Regions from separate parts of the Priestia sp. SIMBA_032 genome, predicted to be linked through region 1. Evidence: predicted binding sites of a transcription regulator. Region 1 holds the regulator's gene; each other region holds the start of a gene.
What was found. Region 1 encodes LexA, which represses DNA repair genes until DNA is damaged. Its sites were predicted from a motif close to CGAACATATGTTCG; they were not measured.

Region 1 (4,205 bases):
CTTTCGCTTCAGATTCTGTCAGACCTTCAGCCTTTGCCTTTTTTGAAAGAGCATTAATACGAGCAAGTTTATCTTTTGATAGCATATAAAACCTATCTCCTTATAATCAATAATTAAAATTACCGAACCGTTCCGGCAACATGTAGTCATCTTACTAAATCTCTTTCGTTTTATCAAGAGATTGAGCACTCTCTTGGTACTCTTGATAGCGACGATGTACCGTCGCTTTTGAAATATTATAGCCAAAACCTTTTAGCGTAACTGAAATTTCAGCAAAGGTTAAGCCGTTATGACGAAGGCGGACAATTTCTTCAATCGGCGCTTCTTTTTTTTCTCTTCCCGAGTTAACTCCTTGATTTTTTAAATTTTTCTGCGGACGATAACCGTTTTCTACGGCTCTTTTCATTCCTCTTTTAATTTTAGCATTATGTAATTTCCGCTGATGCTCTTCCACTAAGCTAATAATATCTAACACCATCGAATCAGATTCTGAAAGCTGAAGCTGACCTTGATGACTAATCGTATAGATCGTAGCATTCTCTTTATGAAAAGCATGAAGCAGCGCAATTCGGGCATTTCCTCTGCCTAATCGTGTTTCGTCTTGAATGAGCAGCACGGATATTTTTTCTTCCTTCATTGTATGAAGAACATCCAAAATACCCTCTCTGTCTACTTCATATCCGCTTGCTTTTTCCATTACGACTTTTTTTACGTCTAGATGATGAAGACCAGCAAGCTTTTTTAATTCTTCTTGCTGGCGCTGTAAAGATGTTTCTTGGGTTTTTTTATCCGTACTGACACGGCAATAAATAATGGCGTCCACTTTTATCACGACCTTTTCGGCTTCTAACAATATTCAGGAACGGCCGTTACACACTACTGTTCAATTGCCACTTGATTACGTAACTCTTTTTTTAAAACAGGAATATATAATTTATCTCCAGGAGATAAAGACTGGGCAGTGTCTGAGTTTAAATCATTGACGTCTTCAACCCATTTGACAAATTCATTGGTGGTCAAATGATGGTGATTATGATACTTGTTGGACAATTCCCAAAGCGTATCCCCTTTTGTAATAGTAACCGTTGAATATTTGTCTAAATCTACTTTATCCGCTCCTAAAACCAGCGTCAATACATATGTAAGTGCAGCGATAACTGCAAAAAAAATAGCGTAATGTTTCATAGAATGTAAGAATTGGTGCATATTATGATCCCCCTATCAGAATATATGTTCTTATTTTATTGAGAACATTTGTTTCTGTCAATGGAATTCTTCGAACTTATGTTTGTATATTGACACATCACGTGGTATAATTCACCTAAAGAATAGCTAAAATCGAGGTGAAAAATATGAAGCTATCAAAACGTCAACAAGACATACTAGATTTTATTAAGCACGAAGTAAAATTAAAAGGTTATCCGCCTTCTGTTCGTGAGATTGGGGAAGCGGTAGGATTAGCCTCTAGCTCCACTGTACACGGGCATTTAGCTCGTTTAGAAAGCAAAGGGTTAATTCGCAGAGATCCAACAAAACCAAGAGCAATCGAAGTTCTTCAACTAGACGAAGTCAACATCCCTAAAAGCAATGTCATTAATGTTCCTGTTATCGGTAAAGTAACAGCGGGTCTTCCTATAACAGCCGTTGAAAATGTGGAAGAATATTTCCCTCTTCCAGATAAATTCGTTTCTCCAGATGATCATGTATTCATGCTTGAAATTATGGGAGAAAGTATGATTGAAGCAGGTATTCTAGATGGCGATATGGTAATCGTACGCCAGCAGCAAACTGCTAATAATGGAGATATTGTGGTCGCTATGACCGAGGACAACGAAGCAACGGTAAAACGTTTCTTTAAAGAAGAAAATTTCGTTCGTTTACAGCCTGAAAATTCAACGATGGCGCCTATTATTCTTCGCCACGTAACGATTTTAGGAAAAGTAACTGGTGTATATCGCACGATTCACTAATCACACACTGTATGTAAAACCAACTAATCATGATGTTAGTTGGTTTTTTTACGTTTGTTTTCTAAAAAAATTGGCATATTATAAATGATACGTCGGATCATTGCAGGCAGGTAGAGCGGTTTTTATAAAGCCTGTTTTACCTTTTACTTTCTATCTGCATTTTTTCGACTCTCAAAAGGAAATACTACCGACCATAAGAAGGATGTAGTTTATGACCAATACACCAAGGAAAACAGAACCATTTCAAACTATTATGCCTACCAAAGCAATGCACATGTTTCTTTTTCCTTTTTCCTTTGATCGAAAAAATAAAGAGCAGCTTGTTCATGCACTGAAAGAAAATTTATTCGAGTTTTTTTCCATTCAAAACAAACATTTAGAAAAAGAATACTATGGAGAACAGTATTACGTATCTCATGATAGCTTGGATCAATATTTTCTTCCTTACATTGAATGTATTCTATTTCCTGATTCATGCGAAAAAGAAGGGTTGCTTCGATTTTCAAAAAAAATAGACCATACCGTTACGCTACAAACTTCCTCCGCCACCGTGTCTAGCAACGTGCTGTCTGTGGATGTTTTTTTATGTCCTTTTGAAATTGGCGTCATGACCATTCGCACTGAGATGAGTCATAATCATTACACCTATGATGATATTTTAGAATTCATGAATCATTTTCGTGTATTAGAACCGAAGCTTGCTGAAGAGCATGGATCCACCATTACCTATGAACATCATCGCTATAGCAAAGTACAGGATTATATTTTTTCACAGCTCGCGCCATTTTTGAACGAACACATCAAAAAAGAAGCCACACGTGAACAGCACGTCGGGAGTCTTCCTTATTTTATCGATGAACGGATGTTTGTATTAAGTTATGTAACGGTAAATCAAGAGCAAGAGATTAACTCCACAACGTTATTTCGTACTGGGCAGCTAAATAGCTATACGCCTGACGGAAAGCCGTTTATCTCTGCACACAACCATGAGTATATTAAAACGTATAATACCAAACACGTGTATTCCAGATGGGCTCCTGAAACCTATTACGTCATAACAGACCATGTGTTTTCGTGTATTTCTAAATCGACAGACTCTAAAACGGATCAGCTTTTGATGAATCATCTATTTGGCCAGCATTACTATAATTTATTTTTACATTTTTTCTATAAAATCGTGTTGTTAAAATTATCTTATGAGTATTCTCAGCTCACGTTTCATAAAAATTCAGAGGGCATTGAACGACTAATCCGCTCTATTACCGTATTTTCAGGTAAATATTTATTTTTAGAAATTAGCTCTCGCACAGAAGGTCAAGAGTTTTCTGAGCTCTTCAAAAAAATCTTCCACATCAATTCTCTTTATCAAGAAGTCAAAGAAACCCTTGGCACTTTGTATCAAAATCAAGAAAAAATCGCGGCCAAGCGTCACAATTACTTATTATTAATTTTAACGATTTATACCGTTCTTTCCGGTATTTACGGAATGAATTTAGTTATTAGCAAACTAAAGGGAAACATCCATTGGGATAGTATGAAGCAGTTTTCTATCTTTGAATATATCGCTTTAATAGTAGCTTTATCAGGAATTTTGATCAGCATTAGTCTCGGAGTGAGTTCCCTATGGAATTTATTAAAAGATCGATTTAAAACATAAAAGCTGTTCGCATCAGAAAACACATGATAAAAAAGAAGAGATAAAGACATAAATAAATCAATCGAATCTAAAGGGGAACAAATGGAATAAATAAGCTAATAGGGATTGCTTGTTACACCGCTGCTGATTTCCGTGCAAGACTACGCTTTCCACGGGCGGCCGATGAGCCTCCTCGTCGCTTACGCTCCTGCGGGGTCTCACCTTTTCCCGCAGGATTCTTCGTCTTGCCCTCCAATCAACTGCCGGAAGGAACTAAACAAATGAAACCTACGTTCACCATAAAAAAACAAACCACTAATCAAACATGGTGATCAATGGTTCGTTTTTCACTTCGACTAAAATCCTTTTTTTCCAACCTCTTTTATCTATTACTAAATCACTGCCTACTCCGCTGAACCTTTTATCAAACATTATGCCGGTATTGTAATTTCAGAACAATCTAACATTATCCTCTATAAGAAAAATATATACAAAATAATAAAATATGGTATCATAGGGTAGGAATTTTGTACCTTATCTATGAAATAATTTGCAGGAGGTAATATGCTTAACTCATTTTTATCCAAAAGCCTGATTCT
Region 2 (4,205 bases), on a different contig from region 1:
AAAATTTCATCATCGGTAGCCGTGTTTTATCTCCTAATAACTTGAGAATCTGAGCTGCCTTTTCCATCTCGATTGAAGCTTTTGTATCTATTAAGAAAAATCTCCTGATTGTTATATGAAAATTTAATTATATGATTATACGTGTAATACACTTGCTTTTGTTATTATTTAAAACCTTTTCATTAAACCAAATATAACACGAGCTAATTCTCAATGTGGTGTACCATGTTGCTAACGATGCAAATAACAGGCAATTTTAAATTATAAGTATAATCAAGGTGAAATAATGGTATAGTGGGAGATAAAACTACCTTATGAGTTATAAGTGAGGAAGGTTTATCTTCCAAATAAGACGAGGAGGATTTGTATGAATAATGTCATTAATTTTTATGATTTCCGCAGACACAGAAAAATCAAGAAGTTTCTTCGTTTCGTTGTAGTAATAGGGATAATTACTGTAGCTTTTGTGTTTGCTTATCTTTTAATTGTAACAGGAATGCACCACCCTACCGAGTTTCCTTCTTACATTGAGCCTAAACCGTGATATATGAATGATTAGCCTCCTCACTTAAACTCAAGTATCTATTACTCAACCTTATTGACCATAAACAAAAAGGACCCTTTAAATTCTGAAGGACCCAGTTATCATATACTTATATTTTATATACTCTTCTTCATTCCGCATTCTCGGCATTCACGCAAGAAAACGCCACCTTTTACAGAACTTTTGAAGTAAGCTGAGTTGCAGTTGTCGCATCTGCCACTGACCTTATCTGGATATTCGGCATAATCATATACTTTAGTGAGATCTATTTCTTGCTGCTGTTTCTCTTCCATATTAATCACTCTTTTCTAATTGACTTTTATTCGATTACCCCAAAAAGTGAAGGTGGAATTATTTTATGTAAAACGAACATCAATTAGTTCACTTAACCTCATTTTGTTCTTTAATTCAAATACTTCATCGATAAAAACAAACAAATTCCCCAGGGAATCAACAAATTGTATGAATCCTGTTTCAGTTATGCGTTGCCCGTTCTTATAATATGTAAGGTATACTTGTTGATTTGTATGTAAGGCTTCAATCACGGTGAAATTGATTTGTTCCATTTGCTCTTCTGTTAAAAGAGGTTTAGGTACTTCTAGTTGTTTGTTTATGACTTCCTGTAATCCTATGTATTGCTCTGGCATACTTGCGAAAGCTCTCCATTTTTTCATTCCTCTATCGTGATGCATGATATCATCCTCCTTTAGGCTTTATGGCCTCCGATAAGACCATTTCGATAACGAGCTGTTGAGTGATCCAGATAGCTTGAAGCCCGTAGCACACTATTCTTCCCATAACGCATCCGAATTTCATCAATCGTTTTGGCAAGAGCATAGGCTCTTTCACGCTGATCGATATCCTCAAATAAGCTCATTTGCTCCTCTTCTTCAATGCTCGTATTAGACAATGAAATTCCAATGGAGCGAATCGGCATTCCATTATCAAAATTATGTAAAATGGTTAAACAATAAGGGAAAATATCTTGGCTTAAGTTCGAAGCTCTCCCCATTTTCTTTTGTCTTGAGAAGCCTCCACCTGTTTGTTTGCTGTAGCCAATGGATAAATGGATAGTTTGCGCGACGACCTGATGCATACGTAAGCGAAAGCATACATCATCCAAGAGTTCTAACAACAATAACTCCACTTCTTTTCGGCTTGTATAATCTCGAAACAGAATTTGACCCTTTCCGAATGATCGAGAACTAGGAATGTATACATCTGAAATGCGACTAAAATCAATTCCATTGGCATGTTGGTGTAACTCTTCCCCCATGATGCCAAATTCTCTTTGTAACATCTCTTTAGAAGAAAGAGCGAGTTCTTTTATGGTATAAATGCCTAAACGGTTTAAGCGTCTTTCTGTAGCTGACGAGATCCCCCAGAAATCCTTCATTGGATGAATCGACCATAACTTAAAGGGAATATCCTCATATCGCCAATACGCAACCCCTGTTGGGCTGTGCTTCGCTTCATGATCTAAGCTAACTTTAGCTAGTAAGAGATTAGGACCGATTCCTGCGGTAGCTGTCAGTCTTGTTTTGCGATAGATCTCATTACGTATTCGGTGAGCTAGCTCCTCTGGTGTTCGAGCAAATAAATGCAAAGAAGCTGTCGCATCAATAAACAACTCATCAATGCTATACGCATGAAAGTCTTCAGGAGCCACATACTGTAACACCAGACTAGAAATATAGTTCGAAGCCTTGATGTATCTCTCCATGGATGGATTCACTACATGGATATCTTTCCTTTTAGGGATTTCAAAGAGGCGACTTCCTGTTTTGATCCCTTCTTTCTTTAATAAAGGTGTGGCAGCTAACACAACCGATCCCGACCGTTTGATATCTCCTACAACCGCAAGCTTTGTCTTCAATGGATCTAAGCCTCGTATGACAGAAGAAACGGAAGCAAAGAACGCCTTCATGTCGATACATATAATAACTCTGTTTGGTAGCTGACCATCATCCATTAAAAGAACTCCTCAACAAAGAACGTTTGTTCCCTATATTATATACGAACAAACGTTCTTTGTTCAATAAAAACTCTAAAGTTTTCCCGATTATTGTTACTCTAATACTGTTAGTCAAGGAAATAAGAAATGCAAATATATTTATTCATCTACTTGAATTTTCCACTTAATATAGACAAGCTCAGAATTTAACTTGTGCTGAAAAACCTATATTTAATATGCTGAAAAATTCAAGAATAAGACTTACTCTAGGAAGTGTCACATAGCATGGTAAAATGTAACTGGGTGATAAAATGAAGGAATTAAATCATTATATAAAAAATACTGAAGAGCTTAAGGGCACTAAAGATACACCAAATACTGAGGTACTTAAGAGCATTAGTGATTCATTAAAGGTTGAGGTATTTAAGGGTACTAAAGATGCACCAAAGATTGAGATACTTAAGGGTATTAAAGATGCACTAAAAATTGAGGTACTTAAGGGCATTACGGATTTGCCGAAGATTGAGGTACTTAAGGGCATTACGGATTTGCCGAAGATTGAGGTACTTAAGGGCGTTACGGATTTGCCGAAGATTGAGGTACTTAAGGGCGTTACGGATTTACCAAAGATTGAGGTGCTTAAGGGCGTTACGGATTTACCAAAGATTGAAGTACTTAAGGGCGTTACAGATTTACCAAGGATTAAAGTACCTGAGGTCGTTAAAAATGGACTTAAATTAAATATTCCCAAGATAAAATCAGGAGAGGTAGACTATGAATCTTTTTACAGGGGATCTGAAAATATTGGAAAATGGGGATGGACTGTTCCGTTTTCGTTTGGTCTTGTTCATATAAAATACTTTGAGAATGATAGCCTTACTAAAAGAGATGTTGATAAGTTTTTTTATAATTATTATTCCTCTGATAATGACGAATTTGACAAAATGACGAATAGTATTCTTAAAAATAAGGATATCTATCAGTGGCATGAGGCAATAAAACAATGTGTTTATGCGCATAAACACAATAGGTATATTTTATCGATCAGTACGCTAATACCTGTGCTAGAAGGAATCCTATCAACTTTTGAAAGTAATAAATCTAATATTCGGATGATGAAGGTTTGTAAAGATATGCTTAATACAACCGATGATGAATCTTTGATTGATAAAATAATGTGGACTTCTTGCTATCATTTTATTTCAGCACTTTATAAAAAGTCTGATTTCTCTAAAACAGAACCTGAGATAATAAATAGGCATTGGATATTACATGGAAGGACTGCTTTTAATAGTTCAGAAATTGACTCATTAAGAATTTTCAATGCCATTGAGACAGTCTCGGGTATAATGAAATTTCATAATAGAGAAAAGAATAAAAATAAACAAGATAAATAGGATAGGTGTACCAGTTCAAGGTTTAAATCCTTTATTAAGGGCTTGGTAAGTGATGAAGGATATGATGGCTAAAAAGTAATTAATTTATAATAAAATTACAAGATAAAATAATTGTCTCTTTTTATTACTAAAGAGGAGACTTAAAATGTATCAAATTAGGATCTATATATTAAGGGACGGTACGAAAAGAAAAATAAAAATTGAATAGGGAATGACCCTTGAAGATGAGTTGAAAAAGACAGGGACTACAGAATCAGATATATTTCAAATGTAATTAGTAATCCAAGATAATAAAATGTAATTCTAGTTG
Region 3 (4,205 bases), on a different contig from region 1:
GAATACGTTCGTTTGGTATATCCCATCTATGTAATGCTTTAAGAATAGCTTCCATAAACGGAATCGATCCGCAGAAATAAAAGACAGCTTCTTTTGATAGATTCTCTCTATATCCGGCTTTATCATTTGCTTCTCCCCTTTAATGATTTGTATGATTCATCGTGGCCATCACCCATTCTTCTAAGCTGTCTGCTATTACTTCACGCTGTTCCCAATCGTGCCAAAAGGTGATAATTTGGCCAGTTTTCCCTCCTTCAGCGGGATCCAAATCTATACAAATATCATCTCCTCCCCCATTCGTAGCAATAGAAATCCAACGTGGATTCCACCAAAATTCTTTTTTTACTGGCCCGATAGGTTCAATTTCTGGAAAATCTTCAAATTCTCCTCCGTCTAAAAGCTCTTTTAATGCTTGCCAAGTATACAGAATCTCCTCTAAAGGTAATAGAGTATAATTTTCGATAGCTGCTATATATTCATCCCGCTGTCCATTATGGATCATTAACCAGTCTTTAAGGTTTTTGGGGAAGGTTAGTCCCATCTTTTGTTCAACCTCTGCAATTTCTAATTCAGAAGCTGCTTCATTAAGTGTTCCTGCTGCTTCTGGTCGATTTATTTTCAACCACTGTTCAAACTCATTCCAAACCTGCTTCACACTGTGCTCCTCCTTATATAACATCATTAAATGAATCTATGAAAAATGATCCTGTACTTTTTAAGTTTATACTAATTATGTATGGAAATCTTATGTAAATAAACTGTTTTATTACTTTCTGCTACATAAAACGAATATCAATTAGTTCGCTTAACCTCATTTTATTCGTCTGTTTTCCCCCCTCATCTATAAAAACAAATAATCCTCCAAGAGAATCTACAAATTGAATAATTCCTGTTCCCGTTATACACTGCCCGTGCTTGTAATATGTCAGGTACACTTTTTTATGTGTATGAAGCGCTTCAATCAAGATAAAATTAATCTGTTCCATTTGATCTTCTGTTAAAAAAGGTTGAGGTACCTCTGCTTGTTTTTTTATCATTTCCTGTAATCCTCTGTATTGCTCGGGCATAGTGGCAAACGGTCGCCATTTTTTCATTCCTCTGTTTTGCATGTCATCTTCCTCCTTTATGCTTTATGACCTCCTAAAAGGCCGTTTCGATAACGAGCTGTTGAATGCTCGAGATGGCTTGAAGCTCGCAGAACGCTATTCTTCCCATAACGCATACGAATTTCATCAATTGTTTTCGCAAGCGCATAGGCTCTTTCACGCTGATCGATATCCTCAAATAAGCTCATTTGCTCTTCTTTTTGAATGCTTGTGTTCGATAAGGAGATCCCAATAGAGCGAACCGGCATTCCACTATCAAATGTATGTAAAATGGTTAAACAATACGGAAAGATATCCTGGCTTAAGTTCGAAGCTCTCCCCATTTTCTTTTGTCTGGAGAAGCCTCCACCTGTTTGTTTACTGTAACCAATGGATAAATGAACATTCTGAGCCACCACTTGATGCATGCGTAAACGAAAACATACATCGTCCAATAGCTCCAACAGCAATAACTCCACTTCTTTTCGGTTTGTATAATCGCGAAACAGAATCTGACTTTTTCCAAAGGAACGAGAGCTAGGAATATATACATTGGAAATACGGCTGTAATCAATCCCATTCGCATGTTGGTGGAGTTCTTCTCCTAAGATGCCAAATTCTTTTTGTACCATCTCTTTTGAAGAAAGAGCGAGTTCTTTTATGGAGTGAATGCCTAAACGATTTAAGCGTCTTTCCGTAGCGGACGAGATCCCCCAGAAATCCTTCATCGGATGAATAGACCACAACTTAAAGGGAATATCCTCATATCGCCAATATGCAACTCCTGTTGGACTATTCTTGGCTTCATGGTCTAAACTTACCTTCGCCAGTAAGAGATTAGGGCCTATGCCTGCCGTAGCTGTCAGACGTGTCTTACGATAAATTTCGTTGATAATCTTATGGGCTAATTCTTCTGGTGTACGAGCGAATAGATGCAAAGAAGCTGTCGCATCAATAAACAACTCATCAATGCTATACGCATGAAAGTCTTCAGGAGCCACATACTGTAACACCAAACTCGAAATATAGTTCGAAGCCTTAATATATCTCTCCATAGATGGATTCACGACATGGATATCTTTCCTTTTGGGGATGTCAAAAAGACGGCTTCCTGTTTTGATTCCTTCTTTCTTTAATAAGGGGGTAGCAGCTAACACAACCGATCCAGACCGTTTGATATCTCCTACCACCGCAAGCTTTGTTTTCAGCGGATCTAACCCCCGTATGACAGAAGAAACGGAAGCAAAAAATGCCTTCATGTCGATGCATATAATGACTCTCTTTGGTAGCTGGGCATAATCCATTGAAAGAACTCCTTAAAATAAAGAACGTTTGTTCTCTATTATATACGAACAAACGTTCTTTATTCAATAAAAAATCTAAAGTTTTCCCGATTATTGTTACTATAATAAGAGAAAAGAACATCGCATATAAACGGGAAGAACGGAGAGATGACCTATGAATAGAAAAATGCTTAATTATATTATCTTTTTATCATGGTTTTTGTTTTTAGTTCTTTTATGGATTATCTTCTCATTTTTTAAAGGTGAAAATTGACAGTGGTGGTCTATGTATCATTTAAATATAAAGAAATATGGCCCTTGGGCTTTAGAGGTTTCTTACCTAAAAATCAGTAGTGCTGCTTTTATCTCATTAGCAATAGCTTATATAGTGAGTTTTGGATTCAAAAGAAAAAGATAAGGTCAAATCAAGTGCTTTGAAAGTAATATACATCGTTGACTTTAATCGGAATAAGAAATAATACTAAAAAGACCTTAATTAATATATTAATAAGGTCTTTTCAGTATCTATAAAATTTATTATGTATTTTATAGATATTAAATAATTGATTTTACTTTTAGATGTTTAGCCCATTTTGAAAAGCTTTATAAGTTTCGTAATACTATATTTATAAACTTCCTTGCATGTAATTAAATCGCATTAATTAACAGAATAATATACGCGTTTTGAATATTATTTACGGTCTTATCAAAAAATAATAACCGTATTAAACTACTTAATGTACGCAATTCGAATAAAGATTTTTATTTTCAATATTATTTTTATTTTACTAATAGATAACAAACGGAAAATTAATAATTTTTTAAATTTTTTCAAAAAAGTTTCTTTTTTATATTGAAATATGTAATTTGACTGTTTATAATACAAAAAAGATAAGTTATTTGCAATTTTAAATATCTGAAAATTTAATTTTTTATGAATAATATTGTTAATGGGGGTTTCACCGTGTCAAACAAAGTACCGTTTTCTTTTATAGTAATCATTGGTTTAATGTTATTTGCATTATTTTTTGGAGCTGGAAATTTAATATTCCCTGCCATGCTTGGTCAGTCAGCGGGAGCAAATATCTGGTCAGCAAATGCGGGTTTTTTAGTTACTGGAGTAGGCTTGCCTTTACTTGGTGTACTAGCTTTTGGATTCTCCGGAAAGGAAGATTTACAATCATTAGCAAGTCGCGTACATCCTATCTTTGGTTTAGTGTTTACAACTGTTCTTTATCTAGCTATTGGACCTTTATTTGCTATCCCACGAACAGGTAATGTCTCTTTTGAAATTGGACTTAAACCTTTCATTTCTGAAGGCTCTAGTTCTATAGCTTTACTCGTATTTACTATTATATTTTTCAGTATTACATGCTTTTTTTCTCTCAATCCGGCGAAAATTGTCGATATTGTCGGAAAATTCTTAACACCGATTAAATTAACATTCATTGGAATTCTAGTTCTAGTAGCTTTTATTCATCCTATTGGAAAATTTCAAGCACCTACAGAAAAATATGTAACAAACTCTTTTTTTAATGGATTCCAAGAAGGATACCTAACAATGGATACTCTTGCATCTTTCGTTTTCGGAATCATTATTATCAATGCAATTAAAGAGAAAGGCGCTAAAACAAAGAAGCAAATTATAACTGTTTGCCTAAAAGCTACGGGAATTGCTGCTATTATTCTTGCAACTATCTATTCTGCCCTTTCATATATGGGTGCTTCAAGTGTAGAAAAGCTTGGGCATTTAGATAACGGAGGTGCGGTCTTAGCAAAAGTATCTAATTATTATTTTGGAGAATACGGAGGCGTACTGCTAGGCTTAATGATTACA

Region 2: SB717_RS21820 (Y-family DNA polymerase) is a predicted target of LexA. The motif match lies at 2,562-2,575, and genes of this name have one in related genera.
Region 3: SB717_RS14070 (Y-family DNA polymerase) is a predicted target of LexA. The motif match lies at 2,435-2,448, and genes of this name have one in related genera.

The regions. Positions count from the first base shown of each region.
Region 1 covers NZ_JAWRXD010000002.1:798,242-802,446, reverse strand. Annotated here, with positions in the region: gene SB717_RS10015 (DUF896 domain-containing protein) at 1-85, opposite strand, end outside; gene SB717_RS10010 (YneB family resolvase-like protein) at 155-823, opposite strand; gene yneA (cell division suppressor protein YneA) at 877-1,206, opposite strand; gene lexA (transcriptional repressor LexA) at 1,353-1,970, shown strand; gene SB717_RS09995 (magnesium transporter CorA family protein) at 2,182-3,627, shown strand; gene SB717_RS09990 (ArnT family glycosyltransferase) at 4,171-4,205, shown strand, end outside.
Region 2 covers NZ_JAWRXD010000008.1:32,650-36,854, forward strand. Annotated here, with positions in the region: partial or broken gene SB717_RS21800 (ArsR/SmtB family transcription factor) at 1-91, opposite strand, end outside; gene SB717_RS21805 (hypothetical protein) at 368-544, shown strand; gene SB717_RS21810 (DUF8096 family protein) at 661-837, opposite strand; gene SB717_RS21815 (YolD-like family protein) at 901-1,236, opposite strand; gene SB717_RS21820 (Y-family DNA polymerase) at 1,251-2,516, opposite strand; gene SB717_RS21825 (hypothetical protein) at 2,810-3,895, shown strand.
Region 3 covers NZ_JAWRXD010000003.1:771,928-776,132, forward strand. Annotated here, with positions in the region: gene SB717_RS14060 (SMI1/KNR4 family protein) at 140-655, opposite strand; gene SB717_RS14065 (YolD-like family protein) at 777-1,109, opposite strand; gene SB717_RS14070 (Y-family DNA polymerase) at 1,124-2,389, opposite strand; gene brnQ (branched-chain amino acid transport system II carrier protein) at 3,333-4,205, shown strand, end outside.